Regions from separate parts of the Streptomyces sp. NPDC057249 genome, predicted to be linked through region 2. Evidence: riboswitches for the same ligand, from Rfam matches in the RefSeq annotation. Region 2 holds a riboswitch; each other region holds the start of a gene.

Region 1 (7,718 bases), on a different contig from region 2:
GCCGTAGACGTCCTCCGGTGCGAGCCGGGCGGCCAGGGCCCCGATGGTGCCGGGGAATCGCCCGGCTCCGGTGCCAAGGATCGCGGCCAGGTCGTCGTCCGCCTCGACGGCACCCGTGGCGAGGTTCCAGTCGAAGCGGCCGATGCGCACGGGCGGGGAGGTCCTGGCGGGCAGCTGGACGGGGAGCGGCTCGCCCTCCCACTCCGGCCGGATGCCCGCCTCCGCGAGGGTGGCCAGTTCGGCGCCCAGGCCGTGGGCGATGTGCTGGAGCCGGTCCCGGTCGGCGGCGGGGACCGGCTCGTCGCCGGTCGCGGCGCGCAGGACGACGAGGACGCCGACCGGTGCGCGGCGGCGCGGCACCGGCACGTACAGGGAGCCGAAGGGGAACGGCAGTCCGGCCATGAGCTGCGGGAAGCGCCGCATGGCGTCCTCCGCGTCGGCGAGGTAGACCGGGCTGCCGGTGCGGAACGCCTCGGCGACGGGGAACGGCCGGTTCACGTGCATCCGCCACCAGGGGCGGAACAGGGGGCCGGGCAGCCCGGCGAGGACGGCCAGCCGGAGCAGGCCGGGGGTGCGCGAGGGGAGGTAGACCCCGCCGGCCCGGCCGCCGACCGCCTCGATGGCGTTCACGACGGACTGGGCGAGCACCAGGGACAGGTCGTCCGGCGCCCGGCCGTCCTCCGGTCCTCCGGGCGGGCCGTCGCTCGGGCCGGACGGAAGCCGCCCGGCCGCGCCGTGCCAGGTCACACAGTCAGGATGCTCCCGGGCGGCCGGTGCGGCACGTCGGAGGCACCTCCGGCCCGCGCGGCCGGCGGGGGCACGACGCGCGCGAGCGGTGGACGCCACGGCTGTGGCGTCCACCGCTCCCGTACGGTCCGTGCGGGCGCTTACCGGCCCTCGTCCGGCGGCCGGTCGCCGAACTGGTCGTTGAGCTTCTGCTGGGCGGAGTCGACCTGGCCGCCGTACTTGCCGCCGGTCTTCTTGTCGACGTAGTCGCCGCCCTTCTCGACTCCCTGGCGGGCCTGGTCCGGATGCCCCTTGATCATGTCCTTGATCTTGTCGAGCATGCTCATGACTGACCTCCTAGAGACGCTGACCGTTCCAGCATCCACGCCCTGCCGCGCCCTCGCATTCCGGGACGGGCGGTCGCGGCGGTCCGGCCGCGGAGGAGCGGTACGGCATGCGAAAGGGGTGGAAAGAAGCGTTCCGCTTCTTTCCACCCCTGCTCACGGCCCTGCCCCGAGCGCGGGGCCGGTGTGGATCAGTACGCGCCGAAGACGTTGTCCATCGAGCCGTACGTGGCGGCGGCGTAGTTGCACGCGGCCGTGATGTTGGCGACCGGGTCGTAGATGTCCATCGACGTACCGGGCACGTGGTAGGCGTCGAAGGTGGGCTGGATCACCTGGAGCAGACCCTTGGAGGGGGTGCCGTTGACGGCGTTGATGTCCCAGTTGTTGATCGCCATCGGGTTGCCCGAGGACTCGCGCATGATGTTGCGGTAGATGCCGTCGTAGCTGCCCGGGATGCCCTGCTCGGCCATGACGGCCAGGGATTCCTTGATCCAGCCGTCGAGGTCGTCGGTGTACGTGACGGCCGCCTGGGTCTCGGCGGGCTTCTCGGCGGCGACCGGAACGACGGAGCGCTCGGAGCGGTCGGCACGGTCGGCGCTCTCGGCGCGGGGGGCCGTGTCGCCGTTCTTCTCGGCGGTCTCCGCCTTGAACGCGCTCTTCTCCGCGGCCTTAGGGGCGGCGGTCTCGGACTTGGCGCCGATGGTGAGCTTCAGGCCCGGGTGAATGAGGTCGGGGTTGCTGCCGACAGCACCGCGGTTGTCCTTGTACAGCCGCTCCCAGCCGCCGCTGAGGGAATGCCCCTGGGCGATCTTGTAAAGCGAATCGCCGGACACCACGGAATAGGTGGTGGGCGCGGCCTTGCGCACGGCAATTTCCTTGCCGGCGACGGAAGTCGGGGCCGCGGCCTTTTCGGCGACGACGGTCTTGGCGGGGGCGGCGGAGGCCGATCCGGCCGTGATCAGGGGGAGCGCGAGAACGGCTCCGCCCGCGCTGACGGCGATGAAACCGCGGGTCAGGGACGCGGACTTGGCACGACGGTGCTTACCCGTGAGGGGCATGGCGTATTTCCTCTCCGTCGCCTGCGAGGTGAGCTGTCGGGTTCGGACTGGAGATGTCCGGTCGCGCATGGCGACTTCACCCCTAGCCGCTCCGGATTCCGGACCGGCGGCAAACCTGGGTCCCCCGCTCCTGCCGTACGTGAGTGGTCGGGTTACCGGACGGCGGCAGGATTCGGCGTTCCATCCGGATTGATGACGGGACCGTAAGCGAGAAACGACGGCCGGAACAAGCCCGGAATTGCTGATCACAATTGTTTTGCAAGATCAATCAAAGGAAATACTCATGATCGCCCGCGCCGGGGGAAGTCAAATTTCTTGGCACGACTGGGAACCGGGAGATCGGATCGTGCGTCAGAAACGGCCGACGTGACGCTGCCCACTGGAAGCGCAATGTGCATATTCGTCCGTTTTGGGCACATCTGACAGCATCAAAACGGTCCCGATCGCCCTCAATTGACCTTTTGCCTATATGTGAATAAAAGGGACATCCCATGCTGCCCGGGCGGCCGGATCGCCGGTTCCCGCCCCCTCGTCTCCGTGATCACTCTATGGTTAGGCTTACCTAAGTGTTCCCGTCCCCGTTCACCGTCGCTTGGAGATCCCAGGACCATGGCGCCGCATTCCGCCTCTCCCTCTCTTCGCCCCACCGCCTCCGCCCCCGCCGAACAGGAACTCACCGGCCGGCTGGCCCTCGTGACGGGAGCCGGACGCGGCATAGGCGAGGCGGTCGTGCGGGCCCTCGTCGCGCGCGGCTGCCGGGTCCTGGCGACCGACGCGGACCGGGAGGGTGTCGGCGCCCTCTCTCGGGAGCACGACGGGAGCGTCGTCGCCCGGGCCCTGGACGTCACGGACGCGGCGGCCGTCGAGGCCCTGGTCGGCGAGGCCGAGGACACGCTCGGCGCCCTCGACATCGCGGTCAACGTCGCCGGGATACTGCGCTGTTCACCCGTCACCGAGCTGACCGACGAGGACTGGCGGGCCACCTTCGCCGTGAACACCGACGGGGTGTTCCACGTCTCGCGGTCCGTCGCGCGCCGGATGGCGGACCGGGGCGCGGGCAGCATCGTCACCGTCGCGTCCAACGCGGCCGGCATCCCCCGTACGACCATGGCGGCGTACGCCGCGTCGAAGGCCGCGGCCGTCATGTTCACCAAGTGCCTCGGCCTGGAACTGGCCCCCCGGGGCGTCCGCTGCAACACCGTGTCGCCCGGCTCCACGCTCACCGACATGCAGCGCGGGATGTGGCCCGCCGGGGAAGCCCACGACGACGGGCCCGCCGCGCAGCGCGTCATAGCCGGCGACCTGGCCAGCTACCGCACGGGCATCCCGCTCGGCCGGATCGCCGAACCGGCGGACATCGCCGAGGCGGTCGCCTTCCTCGTGTCCGACCGGGCCCGCCACATCACCCTGCACGACCTGTACGTCGACGGCGGCGCCACGCTGCGCGCCTGACCCGTCCGCCCGGCACCCCGCAAACGGCCCTCCCCCTGGAGACGTGGATCGATGACCGCCTCACCGTACGAAGACGCCCCGACCTGGCCCGCCGAGTTCGCCGCCCGTTACCGCGCGGCAGGGCACTGGCGCGGCGAGACCTTCACGAGCATGCTGCGCGAACGGGCCGAGGCCCACGGCGACCGCGTCGCGCTGATCGACCCCGCGCCCACGCGCCGCGCCTGGACGTACCGGGAGCTGGACGAGCGCGCGGCCCGGCTGGCGGCCGGCTTCCGGGCGCGCGGGATAGCCAGGGGCGACCGGGTCGTCGTCCAGCTGCCCAACATCGCCGAGTTCGCCGAGGTGGTCTTCGCCCTCTTCCGCATCGGCGCACTCCCCGTCTACGCGCTGCCCGCCCACCGCGAGACGGAGATCGGCTACTTCTGCTCCTTCGCCGAGGCCGTCGCCTACGTCGTCCCGGACCAGCACGCCGGATTCGACCACCGCGCGCTGGCCACCGCCGTCCGGGAGCAGGCGCCCACCCTGAAGCACGTGTTCGTCGTCGGCGACCCGGGCGAGCACACCGCCCTGTCCGACGTGCCGTGCGACGCGGACGGGGAGCCCGAGGACGGGCCCGAGCCGCACGACCTGGCCTTCCTCCAGCTGTCCGGGGGCACCACGGGGGTGCCCAAGCTCATCCCCCGTACGCACGACGACTACATCTACTCGCTGCGCGGCTCCAACGAGATCTGCGGCGTCGACGCGGACACCCGCTTCCTGGTGGTCCTGCCCGCCGCGCACAACTTCCCGATGAGCTCGCCCGGCTGGCTCGGCACGCTGTACGCGGGCGGCACCGTCGTCCTGTGCCCGCGCCCCGACCCGGCCACCGCGTTCCCGGTCATCGAGCGGGAGCGCGTCACCATGACGGGCATGGTCCCGCCGCTCGCCCTGGTGTGGACGGACGCGGCGGCCTCGGCGGAGCAGGACCTGTCGAGCCTCGGTCTGGTCCTCGTCGGCGGCGCCAAGTACAGCGAGACGGCGGCCCGGCGCCTCGAACCGGCGCTCGGCTGCCGGCTGATGCAGGTCTTCGGGATGGCCGAGGGACTCGTCAACTACACCCGGCTGGACGACGACCACGAGACGATCGTCTCCACCCAGGGCCGTCCGATCTCCGAGGACGACGAGATCCGCATCGTTGACGACGCCGGACAAGAGGTCCCCGACGGGCAGTTCGGGCATCTGCTGACCCGGGGCCCGTACACGATCCGCGGCTACTGGCGCGCCCCCGAACACAACAGGACCGCGTTCACCGAGGACGGGTTCTACCGCACGGGCGACATCGTGCGCCGTACCCCGAGCGGCCATCTCGTCGTGGAGGGGCGGGCGAAGGACCAGATCAACCGGGGCGGCGAGAAGGTCGCGCCCGAGGAGATCGAGAACATCATCCTCGCCCACCCGTCGGTGCACGACGTGTCGGTGGTCGGTGTGGCCGACCCGTATCTCGGTGAACGCACCCTGGCGTACGTCATCCTGCGCGAGGGCGCCGAACCGCCCGGGGCGCTCGCCGTGAAGCGGCATGTGCGCGCACACGGAATCGCCGCGTACAAGGTGCCCGACCTCGTGGAGTTCGTGGACGCCTTCCCGCAGACGGGGATCGGCAAGGTCAGCAAGAAGGGCCTGCGCACCGATGCGGCACCCGTCACCGCGTCAACTCCCCCCGTTCAGAACTGAGTCCGCTCCGCGCGGCACCGAAAGGCTGCTCCCATGGCACTTCCCGCCATCGCCCCCTATCCCCTGCCCGGCGCCGGCGAGCTCCCGGCGAACCGGGTCGGCTGGACCGTCGACCCGGCGCGCGCCGTGCTGCTCGTCCACGACCTCCAGAACCACTTCCTGCGCGCGTACCGCCCCGGCGAGGAGCCGCTGACCGGCATGCTCGCGAACACCGCCCGGGTGATGGAGGCCGCGCGCCGCGCCGGCATCCCGGTGGTGCACTCGGCGCAGCGCGGCGGGCAGAGCGCCGAAGAGCGCGGTCTTCAGCTGGACTTCTGGGGGCCGGGGATGGCGGACGATCCGGAGGCCCTGGCCGCACCGGCCGAGGTGGCGCCGGCGCCGGGCGACACGGTGCTCACCAAGTGGAAGTACAGCGCCTTCGTCCGCACCGAGCTGGAATCCCTCATCCGCGACGACGGCCGCGACCAGCTGGTGATCACCGGTGTGTACGCGCACATCGGCGTGCTGATGAGCGCGGCCGACGCGTGGATGCGGGACATCCAGGCGTTCGTGGTGGCCGACGCGGTCGCGGACTTCTCGCGCGAGGACCACGACATGGCGCTGCGCTGGGCGGCGGGCCGCTGCGCGGTCGTGACGACGACGGACGCGCTACTGAAGGAGATCTGAGCCCGCGCGCCTCACGGCCGGAGGCGGCCCGCCGCCTCCGGTGCGAGGTGCCGGGCGAGCACGTCGAGTGCCTCGCCGACCGTGCGCAGCGTCTCCGGGTCGTCCGTGCCCAGCGCCGCGCTCAGGGCGCCGTCGATCCGGGCGGCCCGCACCTCGGCCACCCGCTCCGAGGCCTCGGAGGCCGTACGGATCAGCTGCCGCCTGCCGTCCGCCGGATCGGGAGCCGTCACGAACGATCCGGTCTCCTTCAGCCGGGCCACGGCACCGGACACCTGGCTCTGCGGCAGGCCCGTGCGCCCGGCGATCTCGCTCACGGAGGTGTCCTGGTGCCCCAGGACGTCGCTCAGTACGACCAGGGCGGCCCGGGTGCCTCCGCGCTTCGCCGCGCCGGCGGCGGACGACGGCTCCGGCAGCGCTTCCTCACCGATCTTCATCAGCGTCCGCCCGAGCAGGAACAACCGGACCGGTGTCATCTCAGCACTCATGGCCGAACCCTACCTCTGCCCATCACTACCGATACATCTCTTTAGATGCATCTCTATTGATGCATCTAAAGAGATGGAGTACGGTCGGGGGCACCCGCCGGCGCCCTCCGCGCCGGCCACCTCACCGACCGGGAGACCCCGATGTTCCTCGACACCGACGGCGCCACCCTCTACTACGAGGTCCGGGGCACCGGCCCCCTGCTGCTCCTGTCGCAGAGCGGCGAGGGCGGCGCCGGCCGGAGCACCGACCTGGTCGACCACCTCACCGACCGGTACACCGTGGTCACCTACGACCGCCGGGGCCTGTCCCGCAGCACGCTCGCCGGCCCCGAGCGCGGCGTGACCATGGAGCAGCACGCCGACGACGTGCACCGACTGCTGGCCGAACTCACCGACGAGCCCGCCCTGATGCTGGGATGCAGCATGGGCGCCGCGATCGGGCTCCACCTCGCGGTGGCCCACCCCGGCCGGCTGCGCACCCTCGTGGCGCACGACCCGGTCTCCCCCTCCCTGCTGCCCGCAGGCCCGCGCGCCGGGCACGCGGCGGAACTCACCCACCTCCAGGAGAAGTACCGCGAGAGCGGGCTGCGGGCCGCGCTCCCGGAGATCGCCCGGGTCCTCGGCATCGACCCGGCCCGCCAGGAGACCGAGCCGGACCTGACGCCCATGCCGCTCACCCCGGAGCGGGCCGCCGACTTCGGCTTCTTCATCGCGCGCGACTTCACGGCCGTCATCGAGGCCGAACTCGACCGGGAGGCGCTGCGGACGTCCCCGGTGCGCATCGTGCCCGCCGGCGGCGCCATCACCGCACCGGACGTCTTCGTCGGACAGTGCGCGCAGCGGCTGGCCGGGCTGGTGGGGCGGGAATTCGTCACCTTCCCCGGCGGGCACAACGGAAACACCACCCACCCCCGGGCGTACGCCGCACGGCTGCGCGAGGTCCTGGGGTAGACGCGGCCCGGGACTCCCAGGGCAAAGAGAAATCCCCGGTCCGAAATTGCGGACCGGGGATTTGCCCACGTATATTGAGTGATTCTGTGCACCCACAGAAAAGGCCCCGCACCGGGGGCCAACAAGAATCACCATATCCGTCAGGGAGCTGTTTTGTCAACTCGGGAAAGCGCCGAATTGCAGAAGGAACAGGAATACATCGACCGGCTCCACCACCGCGTCGACGTCCTGCGCGGTGACGCCGCCGAGCAGGTCCAGGACGCCCTGACGCCGGTCGGCACCGGCCAGCAGGCCCGCCTCGAACGCGATGTCCTGGTCGCCGAGCG
Region 2 (7,718 bases):
TCGTCTATCGCAAGACCGACCGAGGTGCCGGCAGGAACAACACTCGGCTCCGCGAAGACGGCAGCCCTGTCCACGGTGACCCGATCAGGATCGGTGTTCCGCCCATTCTGTCCGAGGAGCGCGCCGGGCTGCTCATGGAGACGCTCGGAAGGATCGGGTTCCAGAACGGTCGCATCGACGACCGGAGCTATCCCCTGGCCGTCGGGGTGTGGCGGCGTACCGGCATTCAATGCTGCCCCCGCTCACCGTGACTATTCAGCCGGGTGCCGGGCTTCCGCCGCAGATGCGCAGCGAGGCGTTCGACGTCAGGAAAACGCCGTGATGCCGAAGGTTTGGTGGCCTACGCGGTTTCGTGGCGACACGTGCGCACACCGAGAGAAGTGACGTCCCGTCAAATCTGTGACTTCCACGTGATCTCTGCTGCATCGACTTGTGACTCACGTTCGAGTTTCGCTAGGTTCACCGTTCGACTCACCAGTCGCTTGTCAGTCACACGGAAGGCATCTCCCATGGGCTCCGCGAACGGCAGACACCGCCGCCCTCGTCAGGCACCCGCCATCGTCGTCGCCGCAGGCGTGACCGGCTCGGCCATCGCCATCCCGCTGCTCGGCGCGGCGAGCGCACACGCGGCGGACTCCTCGACCTGGGACCGGGTGGCCGACTGCGAGAGCGGCGGGAGCTGGAGCGCCGATCTCGGCAACGGCTCGTACGGCGGCCTCCAGTTCACGCCGGAGCTGTGGAAGGCGTACGGAGGCGACGCGTACGCCGAGCGTGCCGACCTCGCCAGCCGCTCGCAGCAGATCGCGGTCGCCGAGCGGGTCCTGGCCGCCAAGGGCCCGACGGCGTGGCCGAGCTGTGCGGTGGTCTCCGGGCTCACCCGGGCCGCGGGCGCGGCGGACGTGGACCCGGGCGACGAGGACGCGGACGAGCCCGCCCGGAGCGCCGACGCGGGCCTCGACGCCGGTCTCGGCACCGACCCGGTGGACGACGCCTCCTCGGGCTCCTCGGCCACCCCCTCGGACGAGGCGGCCGACGGGGCCGCCGCGGGCAAGGAGGCCGGCAGGAGCTCCGGCAAGCACGCGGGCCGGAGCGCGGAGGAGAGCGGCAAGGGCGAGGCGTCCGCCTCCCCGACGGCCGACCCCTCCGCCGACCCGTCCGGCACTCCGTCCGCCGACCCGTCCGGCACGCCCCCGGCCGACCCGTCCGCGGACCCGTCCGGCAGCGCGACGGACGACGCGCGGGCGCAGGGCGGCAAGCACCGGGGCGCCCCGGCCGCCGACGACGCCTCCGGGGCGGCCGACGGGCGTGACACGGGCCGGCACGCCTCGCGGGGTGACGGCGACGCACGTGACAGCGCCACGCGGCCGGCTGACGACACGTACACCGTACGGCCGGGCGACAACCTCTGGGCGATCGCCGACGCGCAGGACCTGCCCGGCGGCTGGCCCGAGCTGTACGAGGCCAACAAGGACGAGGTGGGCTCCGACCCGGACCTCATCCTGCCCGGCCAGAACCTCGATCTGGGTCTGGCCGGCCAGGCCCCGGAGAAGGTCGCCGAGAGCGCCGGATGAGCCGTTAGAGGCCCCTGCGCTTTGGGTGGTTTAAGAGGCCCATGTCCCACTTTTGACCGAGTGAGACATGGGTCTCTTTGCGTGAACTGACGCTTCTTGTCCGGGAGGTCCGGTCACATCCGTTCCGACCTGCGCAAACGAGGGTTCGTCGGATGCTCTTACGGGATGATTATCCGGTATGTCCGTCTTTGAATATGACCGTTGGGTGTGATTACGGTCGGAACCGCTCGCACCGCGGGCCCCGTCGACCGTCACGCCGAATCCTGCCGTCGGTCGGAGGGAACAGACGCGAAAGCGCCGTAGGCAGGAGCGGGGGACCCAGGTAGGCGCTGGGCCTGATCGTCGGGAGACGTGACAGGACCGGCTAGGGGTGAAGTCGCGCCAGGAGCGCGGCCGGGCAACTCACTTGGCCCGAACCCGACAGCTCACCTCGCAGGCGTCGGTGAGGAGAAGACTCGATGCTGCTCAACCGCAAGGGCAACAAGCACCGCCGCCCCTCCAAGGCCGTCCGTGTCGCCACGCTCGCCGGTGTCGCCGGTGCCGCCGTCGCCGTGCCGCTGATGGGCGCCACCAACGCCTCCGCCGCCTCCGTCGCCACGTGGGACGCCGTCGCCCAGTGCGAGTCCGGTGGCAACTGGTCGATCAACACCGGCAACGGCTACTACGGCGGCCTGCAGTTCTCCCAGTCCAGCTGGGCCGCCGCCGGCGGTACGCAGTACGCGCCCCGCGCCGACCTGGCCACCAAGGCGCAGCAGATCGCCACCGCCGAGAAGCTCCTCGACATGCAGGGCCCGGGCGCCTGGGCCTGCGCCGGTGCCGGCAACCTGACCAACGACGGTGTCGACCCGGGCGTCGACACCGGCTCCGGTGCCGCGAAGCAGGAGGCCGCCCCCAAGCAGGAGGCCGCCCCGAAGAAGGCCGAGCGCACGGAGGCCCCGGCCACCAACCGCTCCGACCGCTCGGACGCCCCGAAGAAGACGGTCACCACCCCCACCGGCAAGAACGTCGCCAAGGGTGACGGCGAGTACAAGGTCGTCGCCGGTGACACGCTGAGCAAGATCGCCGCCGACCACCACGTCAAGGGTGGCTGGGAGCGGCTGTTCAAGCTGAACAAGGACATCGTCCAGGACGCCGACCTGATCTACCCGGGCCAGCAGCTCCACCTGACGAAGTAACGCGGTCCCTCCTCGCTGACCGCTCAGGCCGCCCCGGCCCGGCACGCACTCTCCCCCCGTGTGTGCCGGGCCGGGGCACGCCGGTTCCGGGGCGGGACGGCCCCCGTGATCGTTCAACTGTTGTAGTTACCGGTCAGTAAATATTTGCCCTTTCGCCCCGGTACGCCCGCCCTTGGGTCCTTTTTCGTCCCAGGGGACGGGCGGTCGGCCGACGCAGACGGCCGGGCCGGTTAGGCTCTTGTGGCAAGGCCAAAGCGACCCTGCACAACCAGCGTCATATCCCAGAAGGAGATGCCTCGTGCCGTCCATCGACGTCGTCGTAGCCCGGGAAATCCTCGACTCCCGGGGCAACCCCACGGTCGAGGTCGAGGTCGGCCTCGACGACGGCAGCACCGGTCGTGCTGCTGTTCCGTCCGGCGCCTCCACCGGCGCGTTCGAGGCCATTGAGCTTCGTGACGGCGACCCCAACCGCTACCAGGGCAAGGGCGTCGAGAAGGCCGTCCTCGCCGTGATCGAGCAGATCGGCCCGGAGCTCGTCGGCTACGACGCCACCGAGCAGCGCCTCATCGACCAGGCGATGTTCGACCTGGACGCCACGGAGAACAAGGGCTCGCTCGGCGCCAACGCCATCCTCGGCGTCTCCCTCGCCGTCGCCCACGCCGCCTCCGAGGCCAGCGACCTCCCGCTGTTCCGCTACCTCGGCGGCCCGAACGCGCACCTGCTGCCCGTTCCGATGATGAACATCCTGAACGGCGGCTCGCACGCCGACTCCAACGTGGACATCCAGGAGTTCATGATCGCGCCCATCGGCGCCGAGTCCTTCTCCGAGGCGCTGCGCTGGGGTGCCGAGGTCTACCACACGCTGAAGAAGGTCCTGAAGACCAAGGGCCTGTCCACCGGCCTCGGCGACGAGGGCGGCTTCGCGCCGAACCTGGAGTCCAACCGCGCCGCCCTCGACCTCATCATCGAGGCCATCAAGGAGGCCGGTTACGCCCCGGGCAAGGACATCGCGCTCGCGCTCGACGTCGCCGCCTCGGAGTTCTACAAGGACGGCTCGTACGAGTTCGAGGGCAAGTCCCGCTCGGCCGCCGAGATGACCGAGTACTACGAGGAGCTGGTCTCCGCGTACCCGCTGGTCTCCATCGAGGACCCGCTGTACGAGGACGACTGGGCCGGCTGGAAGGTCATCACCGACAAGCTGGGCGCCAAGGTCCAGATCGTCGGCGACGACCTCTTCGTCACCAACCCGGAGCGCCTGGCCCGCGGCATCGAGGAGGGCTCCGCCAACGCCCTGCTCGTCAAGGTCAACCAGATCGGTTCGCTGACCGAGACCCTGGACGCCGTCGAGCTGGCCCAGCGCAACGGCTTCAAGTGCATGATGTCGCACCGTTCCGGCGAGACCGAGGACGTCACCATCGCCGACCTCGCCGTCGCCGTGAACTGCGGTCAGATCAAGACCGGCGCCCCGGCCCGCTCGGACCGCGTCGCCAAGTACAACCAGCTGCTGCGCATCGAGGAGATCCTCGACGACGCCGCGGTGTACGCGGGCCGCTCGGCGTTCCCGCGGTTTCGCTCTGCGAACTGACGAACACGGCAAGGGCTGACGCCCCCCGCGGGTGTCCCCGCCTCCGTCCGTCCCCGCGTCCGGTCACGTACCGTGTGCGGGGACGGACGTCGTAATGGGGAGGCGGGAACATGGCCGTGAAGGACCGGGACCGGTTCTCCACCGCGACCCGGCTGCGGCTGCTCGGTGAGCAGACCGCGGCCCGCGTCTACCGGTCCCAGAACCGGCGCCAGGCCCGCCGCTCCCGGCTCACCGGCCGGGCCGCCTTCCTGGCCCTGGTCGTCTGCTCCCTGGTCGTCGCCCTCGCGTACCCGATGCGGCAGTACGTGTCGCAGCGCGACGAGATCGCCGACCAGCGCAGGCAGGCGAGGGAGGCCGAGGCGCGCACCGAGGAGCTGCGGGACCAGAAGGCCCGGCTCCAGGACGACGCGTACATCAAGCGGCTGGCCCGCGAGCACCTGCACTACGTTCTTCCCGGGGAGACCGGCTACACCGTGGTCGACCCCGACGCGGCCAAGGAGCGCGACGGGAAGCCGGCCGAGACGGACCGGCCCTGGCACTCCAACCTGTGGGACGGCGTGGACAGCGCCGACCGCGGCTGACGGCCGTACCCACCCCCGTACCTCTGCAGAACCCGCGGTTCGAGCAGTCCGATCAGCACCCTAGGCAGGCATGGAAACGCCCCCTCCCCAGACCGAGCCCACCGTCCCCACCGAGGCGGACATCGCCGCGTTCCGGCAGCAGCTGGGCCGCCCGCCGCGCGGGCTGCGCGCCATCGCGCACCGCTGTCCGTGCGGCAACCCGGACGTGGTCGAGACGCAGCCCCGGCTGGAGGACGGCACGCCGTTCCCGACGACGTACTACCTGACGTGCCCGCGCGCCGCGTCCGCAATCGGCACGCTGGAGGCGAACGGGGTCATGAAGGAGATGACCGAGCGCCTGGGCACCGATCCCGAGCTGGCGGCGGCCTACCGGGCGGCGCACGAGGACTACATCGCGCGGCGCGACGCCATCGAGGTGCTGGAGGGCTTCCCGAGCGCCGGCGGCATGCCGGACCGGGTGAAGTGCCTGCACGTGCTCGTCGGACACTCGCTGGCGGCCGGTCCCGGTGTCAACCCGCTGGGCGACGAGGCGATCGCGATGCTTCCGGAGTGGTGGCGCAAGGGTCCGTGCGTGTCGCCGTGCGGCGAGCAGGGCACGGACGAGGGCTGAGGGGGCGGCAGACATGACACGCGTGGCCGCCATCGACTGCGGCACCAACTCGATCCGCCTGCTGGTCGCGGACGCCGACCCGGTCACCGGGGAACTCGTCGAGTACGCCCGGTGCATGGAGGTCGTCCGGCTGGGGCAGGGCGTCGACCGGACCGGCCGGCTCGCCCCCGAGGCGCTGGAGCGCACGTTCGCCGTCTGCCGGCGGTACGCGGCGGTGATCGAGGAGCACGGTGCCGAGCGGGTGCGCTTCGTCGCCACCTCCGCCTCCCGGGACGCCGAGAACCGGGACGACTTCGTGCGCGGGGTGCTGGACATCCTGGGCGTCGAGCCGGAGGTGATCAGCGGGGACCAGGAGGCCGCGTTCTCGTTCGCCGGGGCCACCAAGGAGCTGACCGGGCGCGACGACCTCGCGAAGCCGTACCTGGTCGTGGACATCGGCGGCGGCTCCACCGAGCTCGTCGTGGGCGACGACCGGGTACGGGCCGCCCGGTCCGTGGACATCGGCTGCGTCCGGATGACCGAGCGCCACCTCGTGCGGGACGGCGTCGTGGCCGATCCCCCGCCGCCCGAGCGGATCGAGGCGGTCCGCGCCGACGTGGCCGCCGCCCTGGACCTGGCGGAGGAGACCGTCCCGCTCGCCTCGGCGGCCACGCTGGTGGGCCTGGCGGGGACGGTCACCACGGTGGCCGCGATAGCCCTGGGGCTCAAGGAGTACGACTCCGAGGCGATCCACCACTCCCGCGTCTCCCTGGAGCAGGTCCGGGAGATCACCGCCCACCTGCTGGCCTCGACCCATGCGGAGCGGGCGGCGTTCGGTGCCATGCACCCGGGCCGGGTCGACGTGATCCCGTCCGGTGCGCTGATCCTCCAGGCCGTGATGGAGCGGACCGGGGCGCGCGAGGTCGTGGTGAGCGAACACGACATTCTGGATGGAATCGCCTTCTCGCTGGCCTGAGCCGGGCGCTCATGCGTCGTCCCGCCCGCACTGTTGAGTGGGCGGGACGTGCCTGGTGGGGCGCCTTCCGGGCCGCCTCGCCACCAACTTCGTGAACTTCTTCACAAGGAATTGCCCACCCCGGGCCGGTCTTCTGCCCCGGATGGGTCGCGCCGGGGGTGAGCGGGGTCACTCGAGGGCCGGACCGAAGGGTTCCGGGAGGGGCGCGGCCGAGCGGGCCGGGAAGGCCCTCCGTCCGGGGCCGAGGGCCAAGGGCCAGCTCGCAGGCGGTGAACAACGTTCACCACGGTAACGGGGTTCCCGGTGCGGGTCATGACCTGGGTCACGTGAGCGGCGAACTATAGCAGAGGGTGGCCACAACCTTGTGAAGGGGCTCACGAGCATGCCCCCCGAGTGGGGTGGATACTCGATGGCATGAGCACCACGGAGCGTCCCAGGATCCTCGTAGTAGGCGGTGGGTACGTAGGTCTGTACGCAGCTCGGCGCATCCTCAAGAAGATGCGCTACGGCGAGGCGACCGTCACGGTCGTCGACCCCCGGTCGTACATGACCTATCAGCCCTTCCTCCCCGAAGCTGCCGCCGGCAGCATCTCGCCCCGGCATGTCGTCGTCCCGCTGCGACGCGTCCTGCCCAAGGCCGAGGTGCTCACCGGGCGGGTCACGACCATCGACCAGGACCGCAAGGTCGCCACGGTCGCGCCGCTCGTCGGCGAGGCCTACGAGCTGCCCTTCGACTACCTGGTCATCGCGCTCGGCGCGGTCTCCCGCACCTTCCCGATCCCCGGCCTCGCCGAGCAGGGCATCGGCATGAAGGGCATCGAGGAGGCCATCGGCCTGCGCAACCACGTCCTGGAGCAGCTGGACAAGGCCGACTCCACGACCGACGAGGACGTCCGCCGCCGGGCCCTCACCTTCGTCTTCGTGGGCGGCGGGTTCGCCGGTGCGGAGACCATCGGCGAGGTCGAGGACATGGCCCGCGACGCGGCGAAGTACTACACGAACGTGAAGCGCGAGGACATGCGCTTCATCCTCGTCGACGCCGCCGACAAGATCCTTCCCGAGGTCGGTCCGAAGCTCGGGACCTGGGGCCGCGAGCACCTGGAGTCCCGTGGTGTCGAGGTCTTCCTCTCGACCTCCATGGACTCCTGCGTCGACGGCCACGTGGTGCTGAAGAACGGCCTCGAGGTCGACTCCAACACCATCGTGTGGACCGCCGGTGTGAAGCCGAACCCGGCGCTGGC
Region 3 (7,718 bases), on a different contig from region 2:
GCGGCGCAGATCGCCGCCGTACTGGAACGAGCAAGGAACGACCGTGTCAGCACCACCCCCTGAGCGCCACCCGGCCCCCTGCGACCCCGATATGAGCGAGGTCGTGGGCAGCCACGACCTGCTGTTCGTCACCCTGGACACCCTGCGGTACGACGTCGCGGCCGAGCTGGCCGCCGCCGGGCGCATCCCGAATCTGGCCCGGCACCTGCCGGGCGGTGTCTGGGAGGAGCGGCACGCTCCGGGGAGCTTCACGTACGCCTCCCACCAGGCGATGTTCGCGGGGTTCCTGCCCACCCCGGCCGCGCCCGGGCCGCATCCCCGGCTGTTCGCCGCCCGGTTCGCCGGCAGCGAGACCACGGCGGAGCGCACCTTCGTGTTCGACACCCCGGACCTGGTGTCGGGGCTCGCGAAGGAGGGGTACCGCACGGTGTGCGTCGGCGGTGTCGGCTTCTTCAACCTCCGGGGGGCGCTGGGCTCGGTGCTCCCCGGGTTGTTCCAGGAGGCGCACTGGGAGCCGGAGTTCGGCGTGGCGTCGCCCACCTCGTTCGAGGCGCAGGTGACCCGCGCCGAGGAGGTGGTCGCCGCCCTGCCGGCCGAGCAGCGGCTGTTCCTCTTCGTCAACGTCTCCGCGCTCCACCAGCCGAACTGGTTCCACCGGGCCGGGGCGACCCGCGACGCCGGTGACAGCCGTGCGACGCACGCCGCGGCCCTGGAGTACGTGGACGCCCACATCGGCCGGCTCTTCGCCGCCGTGAGCAGCCGCCGCCGCGCCTTCGCCGTCGTCTGCTCCGACCACGGCACGGCCTACGGCGACGACGGCTACACCGGTCACCGGCTCGGCCACGCGTCCGTCTGGACCGTCCCGTACGCCCACTTCTTCCTGGAACCGGGGACCGCCCGATGACGCTGACACACACGGTCCGCCCGTACGAGAGCTATGTGTACGCCTACCCGCACAAGACGGCGTACCGGCCGCTCGCGGAGCAGCCCGGCGGGCGGCCGGCGCTGGACGAGCTGTGGGCGGGGGAACGCAAGGACGCGCTCTCCCTCTACCTGCACATCCCGTTCTGCGAGGTCCGCTGCGGCTTCTGCAACCTCTTCACCCGGATCGGTGCCCCCGACGAGCTGACCTCGCGCTATCTGGACGCGCTGGACCGGCAGGCGGGTGCCGTGCGGGAGGCGCTGGGCGACGCCGAGCCGGTGCGGTTCGCGGCGGCGGCGTTCGGCGGGGGCACGCCCACCTTTCTGACGGCGGGTGAGCTGGAGCGGCTGTGCGACATCGCGGAGAAGCGGATGGGCGCCGATCTGCGGTCCGTTCCGCTGTCCGTGGAGACGTCCCCGTCCACCGCGACGGCCGACCGGCTCGCCGTGCTCGCCGCGCGGGGCGCGACCCGGATCAGCATCGGGGTGCAGAGCTTCGTGGAGGCCGAGGCGCGCGCGGCGGTGCGCCCGCAGCACGCGGCCGACGTGGAGCGGGCGCTCGGGCTCATCCGGGACACCTCCGTACCGGTGCTCAACATCGATCTCATCTACGGCATCGACGGCCAGACCGAGCGGAGCTGGCGGACCTCGCTGGACGCGGCGCTGCGCTGGCGGCCGGAGGAGCTGTACCTCTACCCGCTGTACGTGCGCCCGCTGACCGCCCTCGGCCGGCGCTCCCCCGGCGAGGCCGACGCGGACTGGGACGCACAGCGCCTGCGCCTGTACCGGGCCGGCCGCGACCACCTCCTGGCCCACGGCTACGAGCAGGTGTCGATGCGGATGTTCCGCCGCGCCGACGCCCCGTGCGCGGAGGGGCCCGACGACTACGCCTGCCAGACGGACGGCATGATCGGCCTGGGCTGCGGTGCCCGTTCCTACACCTCGCGGCTGCACTACTCCTTCGACTACGCGGTGCGGATGACCGAGGTCCGGGGCATCATCGACGCCTACACGGCCACCGAAGACTTCTCCCGCGCCGAGGTCGGGCGGTACACCGACGGGGACGAGGCGCGCCGCCGCCACCTCCTCCAGTCGGTGCTCCAGGCGCGGGGCATGCCCGTGGCCGAGTACCGCGAGCGGTTCGGCACCTCGCCGCACGAGGACTTCCCCGAGGAGCTGGCCCGGTTCGAGGCCCGGGGCTGGCTCGACACGGAGGCGCAGGGGCTGCTGCGGCTGTCGCCCGAGGGGCTGGCGTACTCCGACGCGCTGGGCCCGGAGCTCTTCTCCCCCGCCGTGCGGGCCGCGATGGCCGCGTACGAGCTGAAGTGAGTCATCCGTGGACCTGACCATTCTCTACCGGGGACCGCTCGCCTCCTGCGACTACGACTGCCCGTACTGCCCGTTCGCCAAGCGGCGCGACACCCCGGAGCAGCTGCGGGCGGACCGGGCGGCGCTCGAACGGTTCACCGCGTGGGCGGCGGCACAGACCGGCGACCGGATCTCGGTGCTGTTCACACCGTGGGGCGAGGGCCTGGTGCGCTCCTGGTACCGCCGGGCGATCGTGGAGCTGGCGGGCCTCCCGCACATACGCCGGGTCGCGATCCAGACGAATCTGAGCGGCCGGACGCGGTGGCTGGCCGAGGCACCGGAGGCGGCCCGCGAGCGGATCGCGCTCTGGTGCACGTACCACCCGGGGCAGACGCCGTACGAGCGCTTCCTCGGCCGGTGCGCGGAGCTGCGGGACCTCGGGGTCCGGCACAGCGTGGGCGTCGTGGGGTTCGACGCCCATCTCGGCGAGGCGCGACGGCTGCGCGCGGCGCTCGCGGACGACGTCTACCTCTGGGTCAACGCCGCCGAGGGGCACACCTACACGGACGAGGAGGCGGAGCGGTGGACGGCGATCGATCCGCTGTTCCCGTACAGCCGCCATCCGCACCGCTCGGCGGGGCTGCCCTGCCGGACCGGTGAGTCGGTGATCTCGGTGGACGGGGAGGGCACGGTGCGCCGCTGCCACTTCGTCCGGGCGGAGCTGGGCAATCTGTACGACGGGAGCTACCGGCGGGCGCTGGCGCCGCGGGCCTGCCCGCTGGCCGTCTGCGACTGCCACATCGGGTATGTGCACCTGGAGACGCTGCCGCTGTACGACGTCTTCGCGGGCGGTGTGCTGGAGCGGATACCGGCGGCGCTGCCGCTGTCCCCGGTCGCCGCGACGCGGTCGCGGGGCGACTGAGGACAGCGGAGGGGCTGGTCAGAGCGGCAGCAGGTCCGGCCGCTTCGGCTCGACGTGGTCCCCGGAGGACTCGCCGCGCAGCCGCCGTCCGATCCACGGGACCAGGTATTCGCGCGCCCAGTGGATGTCGTCGCGGCGGATCTCCAGCGTGCCGCGCGGGGGCTGCGGCGGCCACGGCTGGTCCGGGTCGGCCGGCACGTCGAGGCCGAGGACCTGGGCGGCGCGGAGCGCGACCCGGGTGTGGCCCTCGGGCGACAGGTGGAGCCGGTCGCCGTCCCAGGCGCGCCGGTCCTGCACCGAGCGCAGCGACCACAGGTCGAGGACCGGGCAGTCGTAGCGGTCGGCGATGGCCCGGACGTGGGCGGTGTAGGTGGCGATCTTGCCGCGCAGATGGCGCAGCACGGGGACGCCACGGGTGTCGAAGCCGGTGGTGACCATGACGGTGCCGACCGACCGCGTGAGGTCGGCGACCGCCCGCTCGAAGCGTTCGGCCACGTCGTCCGGGTCGGTGCCCGGCCGGATGATGTCGTTGCCGCCGGCGCAGAAGCTCACCAGATCGGGGGCGAGTTCCTTGGCGCGGGGCACCTGCTCCTCGACTATCTGGTCGAGGAGGCGTCCTCGTACGGCGAGATTGGCGTACCGGAAGTTCCCGTGCGCGGACGCGGGTGAGCCCATGGGGCCCGCCGGTGTGCCGGGCTCGGGAAGCCGGTCCGCGAGGAGTACCGCGAGCCGGTCGGCCCAGCCGACGAATGTTCCGTCCGGGCCGGGGTCGCCGACTCCCTCGGTGAAGCTGTCGCCAATCGCCGCGTACGACCCGATGGCGCCCGGTCGGCCGATGACGCCCTGTTGGATGTTGTTCGAATCGTCTGCCACAAACGCATATCCTGCACCCCGGAATGTGACCTACGCGACCGTAATAAGGGGTTGACGGGGGGTGAGATAAACCACCCGGCCAGTTTTCGGTAAAGAGGGAATAAGCAGAGGGACGGAGTGCCGTTGCACTCCGTCCCTCTGCGCCGTTCAGTGACCCGGATCACCGGGCCGGTACCGCCTGGATCAGACGTAGATCCCGTGCGACGCCAGGTAGGCGATCGGGTCGACGTCCGAGCCGTACTCCGGGCCGGTGCGGACCTCGAAGTGGAGGTGCGGGCCGGTGGCGTTGCCGGTGGAGCCGGAGAGGCCGACCTGCTGGCCCGCGGTCACGGTCTGGCCCGCCGAGACGGAGAGCGAGGACATGTGGCCGTACTGGGAGTAGTGGCCGTCGGCGTGCTTGATGACGACCTGGTTGCCGTAGGCGCCGCCCCAGCCGGCGGTGACGACGGTGCCGGAGGTGATCGCCTTCACGCTGGTGCCGGTGGCGACGGGGAAGTCGATGCCGGTGTGGCTGCCGCTGGACCAGTTGGCGCCGGAGGCGCGGTAGGCGGTGGTGTGGTTGCCCGGAACCGGGTGGACGTAGCCGGAGGCGTTGTCCTGGGCGGCCGGGGCCTCGGTCGTGGCCTCGGTCTTCGTCTCGACCTTGGTCTCGGCCTTGGGCGCGGCCTTCGTCTCGGCCTTCTTCGCCGGCTTGGCGGGGGCCTCGGACGGGGTGGCGGCGGGGGCCGACTTGGCGCCGAGGGTCAGCTTCATGCCCGGGAAGATCAGGCTCGGGTTCTCGCCGACGACCTCACGGTTGTCCTGGTACAGCTTCTGCCAGCCGCCCTTGAGGTGGTGCTGGGCCGCGATCTTCGACAGGTAGTCGCCGGAGACCACGGAGTAGGTGGTGGTGCCGGTGCTCTTCGCGGGCTTGGCCGGGGCGGTGTGCGTGGCGGCCGACTTCGACGTGGCCGGGGCGGACTGCTCCGCGGCGTGGGCGCCGGTGGCGCCGAGCAGCGGAAGCGCGATGACGGCGCCGCCGGCGCTCGCGGCGACGACGCCGCGGGCTATGGCGCTGGACTTGGGACGGCGGTGCTTACCCGAGTTGGGCATGAAGAATTTCCTCTCCGGCGCCTGCGAGGTGAGCTGTCGGGTTCGGGCTGGAGATGCCCGGCCGCGCCTGGCACGGCTTCACCCCTAGCCGTCCGGTCGTCCCGGTCGGCGGCTTACCTGGTTCCCCCGCTCCTGCCACACGGTGAAGTGGGTGCGAATTCCGGACGGCGGCAGGATTGGGCGTTCCATCCGGATGGACATGGAACGTAAGCGAGCCGGGACGACGGAAACAAGCCACAGGTGCGGCACCGGATTCCGCATCGGAATTGCGGCCCGGAATTCCGGTCACACTCCGTGGATTACGGATCTTGACTTTCCGCGCGGCGCGGGGACTACCCGGCCGGGGCGTCACCACACACCGTCACGGATATGATCCCGCTCACGAGCGGGTGATCATCCCCCGCACAACCGGGGCAGTTTGGCCATAACGCATCAATACGGACATGGCATGGCCGTCATCCGCGGCGCAGCCGCACCACCTGCGCGTCCAGGTCGCCGCGCAGCCCCGTCCGCAGCCCGTGATGCGTCAGCACCGACCCGTGGTGCACCGCCCCCGTGTCCAGGCAGGTGTACGTCGCCTCCGGGTCGAGCCCGCGCAGTCGCAGCGCCGGCGGTTCTTCCCCGTACCGCTGCGCGTGGAGCCACGCCAGCACGACGGTGTCCGCGCCCCGTACGTACTGCACGGCGCTGAGCCCGGGGCCCGGCGCGCGCAGCCGGTACAGGTCGCCCAGCTGCACGACCGGGCGGATCTCCTTGTACAGCTCCACCCACCCGCGCGCCTCGTCCAGCTCGGCCGGGCCCCACTCGGTGAGGTCCCCGCCGATCCCCAGCACCCCGGCCATGGCGCTGACGAACCGGAAGCGCAGCGAGGAGCGGCGGCCGTTCAGCTGCACGTTCGGGCTGTCGGTGACCCAGGCCGCCATCACGCGCGCCGGGTGGATCTGTCCGAAGCCGTCCTGGATGGCGAGGCGGTCCAGCGGGTCTGTGTTGTCGGACGTCCAGACCTGGTCCGTACGGGAGAGGATGCCGAGGTCGATCCGGCCACCGCCGCCCGAGCAGGACTCGAAGGCGACGCCGGGGTGGGCGGCGCGCAGCCGGTCGATCAGCTCGTAGAGGCCGTCCACGTGCTCGGTCCACAGTCGCTGCGGGTAGTCGGCGCCCGGCCAGCCGGCGTCCGAGAAGCAGCGGTTGAAGTCCCATTTCACGTAGTCGACGGGCGTGCCGGAGAGCAGGGCGTCCAGGCTCTCCCACAGGTACGCCCGCACATCGGGGCGGGCCAGGTTGAGGACCAGCTGATTGCGGAATTCGGTGCGTGCCCGGCCGGGGAAGTGCTGGACCCAGTCGGGGTGGGCGCGATAGAGATCGCTGTCGGGGTTGACCATTTCCGGCTCGACCCAGATCCCGAACTTCATACCGAGGCCGTGCACATGGCGGGCGAGCGGCCCGAGGCCGTCGGGGAAGCGCTCCGGGTTCGGCGTCCAGTCGCCGAGCCCGGCCCGGTCGCTCACCCGCTGTCCGAACCAGGCGTCGTCGACGACGAACAGCTCGACGCCCATCGCGGCGGCACGTTCGGCCAGCGCCCGCTGCTGGTCCTCCGCGATGTCGAAGCCGGTGGCCTCCCAGGAGTTGTAGAGCACCGGACGCGGCTCGGAGGCGTCCGGGACGACATGGGCGAGCTGCCAGGCGTGCCAGGCGCGGCTCGCCCCGCCGAAGCCGCCGGGGCTCCACAGCCCGGCGAAGACCGGGCTGGTGTACGACTCCCCCGGCGCGAGCCGCAGCAGCCCGGAGTCGTCGTGGCCGGCGCCGCCGGTGATCTGGACGAGCCCGTCGGGCAGCCGCTGCACGGCGATGCGCCAGGAGCCGGACCAGCCGAGCGCGCAGCCGTAGACCTCCCCGGTCTCCTCGGTGGCGGCGCCGTCCGCGTCGAGGGCGACCCAGGGCAGGCCCTGGTGGCCGGTGTGACCGCGCCGGCTGGAGAGCAGGTGTTCCCCGTACGCGAGCTCGGTGCGCTCCAGCTGGGTCTCCGCCGCCCAGCGGCCGTGCAGCCGGCTGAGCCGCCAGCCGTCGCGGGCGGGCAGCGCCCAGGCCGCCGCGTCGGCGCGCAGCAGTTCCAGGGGCGGGCCGTCCGGCCCGGTGCAAGTGAGCGTGCTCCAGCGTTCGACGACGTCGGAGTCGTCCCGCATCCGGTAGTGCAGCGTGATCGCGAGGCGGTGCACCGGGTCGTCGAAGGAGAGCCGCAGCTCGTCGCCGTCCACCGCGTCGCCGGCGAAGACCCACGCGGTGCCGCGCACCTCCTCGGTGCGCACCGACAGGGCGGGGCGGACGAACCGGGGGCCGCCCTCCACCGGGTACTCCTCACGGCCGTCGAGCGGGGACTCGAAGCCCCGGTCGGGCGGTGCGGGCGCCGCGGCCAGAGCCTGGGCGGCGGCCAGGGAGATGCGCGGGCCCCAGTGCAGGTGCAGCAGTTCGTGCCGCTCGGTGAGACGCAGGGCGTAGCTCCCGCCCGCCCCCGTCAGCAGCCAGATCCGGTCGCCGGTCTCGATCATCGCGCCCCCGTCCGCACACCCTCGACGGATTCCCACAGGTCCGCACATCATCGACC
Region 4 (7,718 bases), on a different contig from region 2:
TGACCGGCAAGCTGATCGTCGCCACGGACCGCGCCGAGCTGCCCCGGCTGCACGCCCTGGTCCAGCGCGGCCGTGAGCACGGACTGCCGGTGCGCGAGCTGGGGCCCGCGCAGATCGCCGAGTACGAGCCGAAGGTGCGGGGCCTCGCCGCGATCCGGGTCGGCACGACGGGCGTGTGCGACTTCCGGGCGGTCGCCGGGCGCCTCGCCGACGAGGTACGCGGCGCGGGCGGCGTGATCCGCTTCGGCGCCGAGGTCACGGCGATCGACCGCCGCCCCTGGGGCGTGGCCGTGCGCACGGCCGACGGTCTCGTGGTCCGGGCCAGGGTGCTGGTCAACTGCGCGGGGCTGCACTGCGACCGGATCGCCCGGCTGGCCGGCGACGACCCGGGCATGCGGATCGTGCCGTTCCGGGGGGAGTACTTCGAGCTGGCGCGGCCCGAGCTGGTGCGCGGGCTCGTCTATCCGGTGCCCGACCCGGCGTTCCCGTTCCTCGGCGTCCACCTGACCCGGGGCTTCGACGGCTCCGTCCACGTGGGCCCCAACGCGGTGCCCGCCGCCGCCCGCGAGGGCTACGGCTGGCCCGTCGTCCGCCCCCGCGAGCTGGTGGACACGCTCAGCTGGCCGGGGTCGTGGCGCATCGCCCGCAGACACTGGCGGTACGGGGCGGGCGAGGTGCACCGCTCCCTCTCGAAGCGCGCGTTCACGGAGGCGGTCCGCCGTCTCCTGCCCGAGGTCACGGAGGAGGACCTGCGCCCCTCGCCGGCCGGGGTCCGCGCCCAGGCCGTGCTCCGCGACGGCACACTGGTGGACGACTTCCTGATCCGCGAGGCCCCGCACACGGTGCACGTGCTGAACGCCCCGTCGCCCGCCGCCACCGCCTCACTGCCCATCGGCCGCGAGGTGGCCCGCCGCGCCCTGCTGCGAGCCCGGGCGGCCGGCTGGAAGCCGCCGGAGCGCGCGACGGCGGGGTGACCGCGCGCCCGTCGGCGCCGGACGCCCCCGGACGCCCGGCCCCGTAGAATCAGGGCATTGTGTCTGAGCCCATGAACCCCTCCCGGCCGACGCCCGGCGACCCCGCCGAGGCGGACGGCGCCGCGTCCGCAGCGCCCGACGGCACCGTGCCCACCACCGCCGGAATCCCGGACGACGTACGGGCCGCGTCCCTGGAGCGCGCGCGCCGGATGCGTCAGCAGCCCCGCTTCCCCGGCGGCCCCGCGGCGGACCCGGCCGGCTCGCACCACGAACGCCGCATCCGCAGCTTCCAGCCGCGCCGCAGCCGGGTCACGCCCGGCCAGCAGAACGCCCTGGAACGGCTCTGGCCCAAGTGGGGCCTGGACATCGACGGGCTGAGCGTCCTCGACCTGCCCGCCCTGTTCGACGGGCTCCCGGTGGTGCTGGAGATCGGCTTCGGCATGGGCGAGGCCACCGCGCGGATGGCGGCCGACGACCCGGGCACCGGCATCCTCGCCGTCGACGTGCACACGCCCGGCCAGGGCAACCTGCTCGGTCTCGCCGACCGGAACGGCTCGACCAACATCCGGGTCGCCAACGGCGACGCGATCATCCTGCTGCGCGAGATGCTGGAGCCGGACTCGCTGGACGGGCTGCGGGTCTACTTCCCCGACCCGTGGCCCAAGTCCCGCCACCACAAGCGGCGCCTGATCCAGCCGGAGTTCCTGGACCTGGTGGCGGGCCCGCTGAAGCCCGGCGCGATCGTGCACTGCGCGACCGACTGGGAGCCGTACGCCGAGCAGATGCTCGACGTCCTGACCGCCCACCCCCTCTTCGAGAACACGGTGGCCGACGGCGGTTACGCCCCGCGTCCCGCGTTCCGCCCGCGGACCCGGTTCGAGGGCCAGGGCCTGGGGAAGGGCCACGTGGTGCACGACCTGCTCTTCGCGCGCGTCTGAGCCGGACGGACACCATGGCCGTTGTCGGACCCGCTCGTTAGGGTCGAGGGGTGTCCGACGGGTCTGTTCAGCGACAACGGCAGGATCAGCCGGCCGTCCCGGTGCTCCAGGAGCAGCGGGTCGGCGAGATCCTGGCCGCCGTGCCGGCGCGGGGCCAGTGGCGCTACCGCCCGCGCCGCGTCGGCCTGCTCCGGCGGCACCGGACGTTCCGAGTGGTCGCCGTCTTCACACTGCTCGCGCTCTGCGGGGTGGTGATCCTCGCCCTGGTCCGCGACCAGACCGGCACCGAGGGGTTCCTCGTCGGCCTGTGCCTGGCCGTCCTGCCGGTCCCGGTGCTGATGACCGCCTTCCGCTGGCTGGACCGGGTCGAGCCGACGCCGTGGCGGAACCTGCTGTTCGCCTTTGCGTGGGGCGCGTGCGCGGCGGCCCTGATCGCCATCCTCGCCAACTCGTTCGCGACCCGGTGGATAGCCGACAGCGATCCGGGGAACGCGGACACCCTCGGCGCCACGGTCATCGCACCGGTGGTCGAGGAGAGCGCCAAGGCGGCGGCCGTCCTGCTGCTCTTCCTGTTCCGCAGGCGGGAGTTCACCGGGGTCGTGGACGGTGTCGTCGCCGCCGGTTTCACGGCGACCGGGTTCGCCTTCACCGAGAACATCCTCTACCTGGGCAACGCCTTCGGTGAGGACCAGCAGGCGGACTCCGGCTTCGCGTCGATGACCGTGGTGACGTTCCTGGTCCGGGCCGTGATGACCCCCTTCGCCCACCCGCTCTTCACCGTCCTGACCGGCATCGGTCTCGGCATCGCCGCGAGCGGCGCACCCGGCCGGCGGACGCGGCGCATCGCCGTTCCGCTGCTCGGCCTGGTCCTCGCGATGGGCATGCACGCCCTGTGGAACGGCTCGGCGACCTTCGGCCGGTACGGCTTCTACATCGTGTACGGGGCGTTCATGGTCCCGGTCTTCGGCCTGGTGACCTGGCAGGTGGTCCGGGCCCGCCGCAAGGAGCTGCGCTCCCTGGCCGTCGAGCTCCCCGCGTACGCCGAAGCCGGCTGGCTCACCCCGGACGAGCCCCGGGCCCTCGCCTCCATGCGGGCCCGCGCCCTCGCCAGGAACGCGGCGCGCAGGCGGTACGCGGCGAGCGTCTCCGGCCATCCGTACCACCCGGCGTACGCGACGGTCCGCGCCAAGGAGGCGAAGGAGCGCGGCAGGGCGGCGGCTCGTGCGGTCGCCGAGTACGAGGCGTTCGCGACGTCCCTCGCCTCCCTGCGCCGGCAGGCCGGCCGGGGCCGGGCGGACCCGGACTTCGCCGCGCGCGAGCTGGAGCTGCTGCACCACCTGTGGCAGCGCCGTGAGATCGCGGGCCCCGCCCTCGCGTACGCGGCCCGGGCCACCCACCGCCGGCCGCCCGGCTACACGGCCGCCTGGCCGCCCCGCGCGGGCGCCCCCACGCCGTACGCGTACGGCGCCCCGCCCCCGTACACCGGCAGCCCCTCCCCGTACCACGGCTCCCCGAACCCGTACCTCGGCCCGGCCCCGTACCCTGCGCAGCCCCATGGCCGGCAGCCCTACACCGCACCGCCCTACCCCGGGAAGCCGCCGACCTGATCCGGACGCAGGCCGGGCCGACGGTCTCCCGTGGGGCGGGACGCGCCCTAGGCCGAGGCCGCCGTCAGCGTCGACAGTTCCTCGTCCGTCAGCCGGAGACCGGCGACCGCCAGCAGGGCGGGCAGCTGGTCGACCGTACGGGCCGAGGCGATCGGCGCGGCGACCGTCGGGCGGGATGCGAGCCAGGCCAGGGCCACCGTCGCGATCTCGGCGTCCCGGTCCCGCGCCACCGTGTCGAGTGCGGCGAGCACCCGCCGGCCGCGCTCCGACTCCAGATGGCCGGCCGCGCTCCCGGCGCGGGCGCTGTCCACGGTCGTCCCCGGGCGGTACTTGCCGGTGAGGAAGCCGGCGGCCAGCGCGAAGTACGGGACGGCGGCGAGCCCGGCGTCGGCGGCGGTGTCCTGGAGTTCGCCCTCGTAGGTGTCCCGCGAGACGAGGTTGTAGTGCGGCTGCAGCGCCACATAGCGGGCCAGGCCCTCGCGTTCGGAGAAGGCGAGCGAGGCGCGCAGCCGGGCGGGGCTGATGTTGGAGGCGGCGATCTCACGGACCTTGCCCTCCTTCACCAGCTCGTCGAGGGCGGTGATGATCTCCTCGACGGGGACGGTCTCGTCGTCGAAGTGCGTGTAGTACAGGTCGATGTGGTCCGTGCCGAGCCGGCGCAGCGACTCCTCGGCGGCCGACTTGATCGTGGGCGCCGAGAGGCCCTGGTAACCGGGGAGGGCACCGACCTTGGTGGCCACCACGACGTCGGACCGGTTGCCGCGCGACGCGAGCCACTGGCCGATGACCGTCTCCGACTCGCCGCCCTCGTTGCCGGGGACCCAGTGCGAGTAGGCGTCGGCGGTGTCCACGAAGTTGCCGCCGGCCGCCGCGTACGCGTCGAGGACGGCGAAGGACCGTTCCTCGTCCGCGGTCCAGCCGAAGACGTTTCCACCGAGGCAGAGCGGGAAGACCTGGAGGCCGGACGGGCCGAGATCGCGCAGTGAAGTCATGGAGGGAACAACGGATTCCGGCCACCCGGCTATTCCGTGCCGCATACATCCGGCAGGCCGCGGCCACGCGGACCGGCAGCCCTGACGTCGGGGGGTGTGCGTCAGGGCTGCCGGGGTTCGGACGGCCGCGTACCGGGAAGGGCCACGGCTTGGGGGAGGACGGACCTCAGACGGTCAGACCGCGGGCGCGCAGCCAGGCCATCGGGTCGATGCCGGTGCCGTCCGGGGTGTGGACCTCCAGGTGGAGGTGCGGGCCGGTCACGTTCCCGGTCGCGCCGACGCGGCCGATGGTGTCGCCGGTGGTGACCTTCTGGCCGACCGTGACGCCGATCGAGGACTGGTGGCAGAACCACAGCTCGGTGCCGTCCTCCAGCTCCAGCACCGTGCGGTAGCCGTAGGCGCCGGACCAGCCGGCCGACTTGATGGTGCCGGTGTGGACGGCCTTGATCGGCGTACCGGTCGGGGCCGCGAAGTCGAGGCCCGTGTGGTAGCCGGAGGACCACATCGAACCGGCCTCGCCGAACGTCGAGGTGATCGTGTACGAGGAGGTGGGGATGGCGTAGCTGGCGGCGAGCTTGGCCAGGCGCAGGGCCTCGGCCTTCTTCTTCGCCTCCTCCTCCGCCTTCTTCTTCTCGGCGGCGGCCTTGGCCTCGGCCTCGTCCTGCTGCTTCTTCGCCTCGGCGGCGGCCTTCTCGGCGGCGGCCTTCTCCTCGGCCGCCTTCGCCTCGGCGTCGGCGGCGCCCTGCTGCTGCTCGGCCTGCTGGAGGATGCGGGCGCGCAGCGCCTCGCCGGCGTCCGTGGTGCCCTGCTCGGCCTCGGCGGTGGTGATGCCGGCGGTGGTCAGGGGGGCGGCGGCGGTGGCCGTGGCGGGGGCTTCGGCCTCGCTCTCGCCGGCGAACAACGCGCCGACGCCGGGGAGGGACTTGGCGTCGGGAAGATTGTCCGCGATGGAATCGGGAAGGGAGATGGAGACCGGCGGTTTGCTCTGTGCGGTGGCCATGCCGCCCGCGCCGACGGCCGCGATGACACCGACGCCGAGGACGGTGGAGCTACGGGCCAGACCATTGCGCTGCTTGGCGACACGGTGCTTGCCGCGGACGGGACGGACGGACTCCTCGGTGGGGTTCCATTCCTCCCAGGTCCGCTCGGAGTCGGCGTCGTCGGCGCGGAAGCCGCTGCCGAAACCGGCGCCGGTGCCGAAGCCGTTGCCCCGATCGGTCATGTGGTCGCTTCCCTGTTCCGGGATGTACGCGGTGCCGGGGCCGGACGCGAAGTCGGGGCCGTACTCGGGCACGAACCGGGAAGGTGATTCGGGGGCAGGCTTGTTGGACGCCACGCGGGCGCACTCCTTTCCTTCCTTCTCGCCTACCGGGTTAGCTGACGGGTTCGGAGCAGGAAGGTCTCCTACGGGCCTTTCCGCCTCTCGTGAAGACGAAGATGCCCGATTCACCCCATGTAGGTGGTTCCCCGGTTCCCTTGCGGGATTCGGCGCACGCGCGCGGCGCCGTCCCTGACGACGGCTGGGACAACCGCGCTGCGTTATCGAACGTTAATAGACAGACGGGTCCGATTCCAAGCCGTTCCCACTGATCGTTCACGTGCTCGGCCCAGACTTTACGGGACACAACCGGGTGGAATCGGGCGAGCTGATCACCGTTCGGCCACCGCACGTTTTCTGACGTTGTGTCAAATGTTATGCGGAGCGGCGCTTCTCAGTCACGCAGCGTGGCATCCCTCTTGACGATCTTGACCGTCCTGCGCCGGTCCGGCTGCCCCTTCGCCGGCCGGGCCACCGCGAGCAGCGCCATGTCGTCGGTCGACTCGCCTCCCGTATGCAGCCGCACGTCGTCGGTCAGCGCGGACAACAGCTCCTCGGGGCCGGGGAAGAGGCGCCCGCGCAGCCGCTCCGCCGGGTCGTAGAAGACACCGTCGGCGTCCCGCGCCTCCGACAGGCCGTCCGTGTAGAACAGCAGCGTCCCGCCGGCCGGCAGCTCCCAGTGGTCCGAGCGGTCCGGCCGCACCCCCAGGTCCATGCCCAGCGGAAGCGCGGGCTCCGAGGGCGTCAGCGCCTCCACCGCCCCGTCCCCGTGCAGCAGCAGCGGGTCCGGGTGGCCGCGGTTCACCATCCGTACGCCCTGCGCACCCGGCGGGATCTCCGCGAGCACCGCGGTCACGAACCCCTCGAACGCGTCCAGATTGCTCCGCCGCACCGACTCACGCGCCAGCGCGCGCTCCAGCCGCTGCGCCACGCCCTCCAGCGATTTCTCCTGCTCCGCCGCCTCCCGGAACGCGCCGATCACCACCGCCACCGCGCCGACCGCCTGCAGCCCCTTGCCACGCACGTCCCCCAGCACCAGCCGTACGCCGTACGGAGTGTCAGCGGCCGCGAAGAGGTCGCCCCCGACGAACTCGTCCGCCTGCGCCGCCTCGTACCGCGCGGCCACCTGGAGTCCGCCGATCCGCTCGGGCGGTGCGGGCAGTACGGCCCGCATGGCCGTCTCGGCGATGATCCGGGCGGACGCCAGCCGGTCGCTGCCGCGCCGCACGACCCGGTTGATCACGCACGCCTGCACGGCGACGGTGAGCACGGTGAGCATCTCGATGAACGAGACCACCTCGACCAGATCGCCGGTGAAGAGCCGGATTCCGGCGACGGCGAGCACCGAGGCGATCCCGATCCGGATCGTGGTGCCCATACCGAAGAAGGGCGCGGCGATCAGCGGGGCGGCCGCGAACATCGGGACGGCCGTGTAGGAGGGCGGCGTGAACAGGTCGAACAGCACTCCGATGACGATCATCGCCACCGGCAGCACCCGGACGAACCGGCGGCTCGCCGCGCCGTCCGGCCCGCGCCACCGTCGTACCCACTTCCCCACCTGCGGTCTCCTGCCCGGTGCGGCCGCGGCCCGTACCGCGCACCTCCCTCAGCCTCGCCGCTGCCCGCCCGACGGGCGACTCCTCGGCAGCCGAAGGGACGAGGGACGGGGCGCCGACAACGCATCAGGCCCGGCACGCTGCTTGCGTGCCGGGCCTGATCCTTCAGTAGCGGGGACAGGATTTGAACCTGCGACCTCTGGGTTATGAGCCCAGCGAGCTACCGAGCTGCTCCACCCCGCGTCGGTGAACCCAACTCTACGTCATGTCCGGGGCCCTCATGACCACGGACCGCGCGCCCCGGCCCGCGCACCTCTCCTCCCCCCGCCCGCA

Evidence for each region. A riboswitch is a leader RNA that binds a small molecule or an ion and turns the genes downstream of it on or off. The one in region 2 is predicted to bind cyclic di-AMP.
Region 1: linked by a shared signal. The riboswitch ahead of ACFUJY_RS31330 (transglycosylase SLT domain-containing protein) and the one ahead of ACFUJY_RS23745 (transglycosylase family protein) in region 2 are both predicted to bind cyclic di-AMP.
Region 3: linked by a shared signal. The riboswitch ahead of ACFUJY_RS27345 (peptidoglycan DD-metalloendopeptidase family protein) and the one ahead of ACFUJY_RS23745 (transglycosylase family protein) in region 2 are both predicted to bind cyclic di-AMP.
Region 4: linked by a shared signal. The riboswitch ahead of ACFUJY_RS03605 (M23 family metallopeptidase) and the one ahead of ACFUJY_RS23745 (transglycosylase family protein) in region 2 are both predicted to bind cyclic di-AMP.

The regions. Positions count from the first base shown of each region.
Region 1 covers NZ_JBHUXS010000023.1:77,422-85,139, reverse strand. Annotated here, with positions in the region: gene ACFUJY_RS31340 (SpoIIE family protein phosphatase) at 1-747, opposite strand, end outside; gene ACFUJY_RS31335 (antitoxin) at 888-1,073, opposite strand; gene ACFUJY_RS31330 (transglycosylase SLT domain-containing protein) at 1,262-2,128, opposite strand; cyclic di-AMP (ydaO/yuaA leader) riboswitch at 2,132-2,316, opposite strand; gene ACFUJY_RS31325 (2,3-dihydro-2,3-dihydroxybenzoate dehydrogenase) at 2,738-3,580, shown strand; gene ACFUJY_RS31320 ((2,3-dihydroxybenzoyl)adenylate synthase) at 3,632-5,290, shown strand; gene ACFUJY_RS31315 (isochorismatase family protein) at 5,324-5,956, shown strand; gene ACFUJY_RS31310 (MarR family winged helix-turn-helix transcriptional regulator) at 5,968-6,429, opposite strand; gene ACFUJY_RS31305 (alpha/beta fold hydrolase) at 6,583-7,392, shown strand; gene ACFUJY_RS31300 (HelD family protein) at 7,570-7,718, shown strand, end outside.
Region 2 covers NZ_JBHUXS010000013.1:94,636-102,353, reverse strand. Annotated here, with positions in the region: gene ACFUJY_RS23755 (recombinase family protein) at 1-251, shown strand, start outside; gene ACFUJY_RS23750 (transglycosylase family protein) at 510-1,571, shown strand; cyclic di-AMP (ydaO/yuaA leader) riboswitch at 1,857-2,025, shown strand; gene ACFUJY_RS23745 (transglycosylase family protein) at 2,030-2,746, shown strand; gene eno (phosphopyruvate hydratase) at 3,045-4,331, shown strand; gene ACFUJY_RS23735 (septum formation initiator family protein) at 4,442-4,912, shown strand; gene ACFUJY_RS23730 (DUF501 domain-containing protein) at 4,983-5,522, shown strand; gene ACFUJY_RS23725 (exopolyphosphatase) at 5,536-6,477, shown strand; gene ACFUJY_RS23720 (NAD(P)/FAD-dependent oxidoreductase) at 6,892-7,718, shown strand, end outside.
Region 3 covers NZ_JBHUXS010000017.1:48,619-56,336, forward strand. Annotated here, with positions in the region: gene ACFUJY_RS27320 (STM4014 family protein) at 1-63, shown strand, start outside; gene ACFUJY_RS27325 (STM4013/SEN3800 family hydrolase) at 92-904, shown strand; gene ACFUJY_RS27330 (STM4012 family radical SAM protein) at 901-2,250, shown strand; gene ACFUJY_RS27335 (STM4011 family radical SAM protein) at 2,258-3,151, shown strand; gene ACFUJY_RS27340 (SGNH/GDSL hydrolase family protein) at 3,170-4,024, opposite strand; gene ACFUJY_RS27345 (peptidoglycan DD-metalloendopeptidase family protein) at 4,208-5,116, opposite strand; cyclic di-AMP (ydaO/yuaA leader) riboswitch at 5,120-5,280, opposite strand; gene ACFUJY_RS27350 (alpha-galactosidase) at 5,572-7,662, opposite strand.
Region 4 covers NZ_JBHUXS010000001.1:752,005-759,722, reverse strand. Annotated here, with positions in the region: gene lhgO (L-2-hydroxyglutarate oxidase) at 1-974, shown strand, start outside; gene trmB (tRNA (guanosine(46)-N7)-methyltransferase TrmB) at 1,046-1,912, shown strand; gene ACFUJY_RS03615 (PrsW family glutamic-type intramembrane protease) at 1,963-3,519, shown strand; gene ACFUJY_RS03610 (aldo/keto reductase) at 3,567-4,511, opposite strand; gene ACFUJY_RS03605 (M23 family metallopeptidase) at 4,678-5,847, opposite strand; cyclic di-AMP (ydaO/yuaA leader) riboswitch at 5,859-6,012, opposite strand; gene ACFUJY_RS03600 (PP2C family protein-serine/threonine phosphatase) at 6,224-7,387, opposite strand; tRNA gene ACFUJY_RS03595 (tRNA-Met) at 7,555-7,628, opposite strand.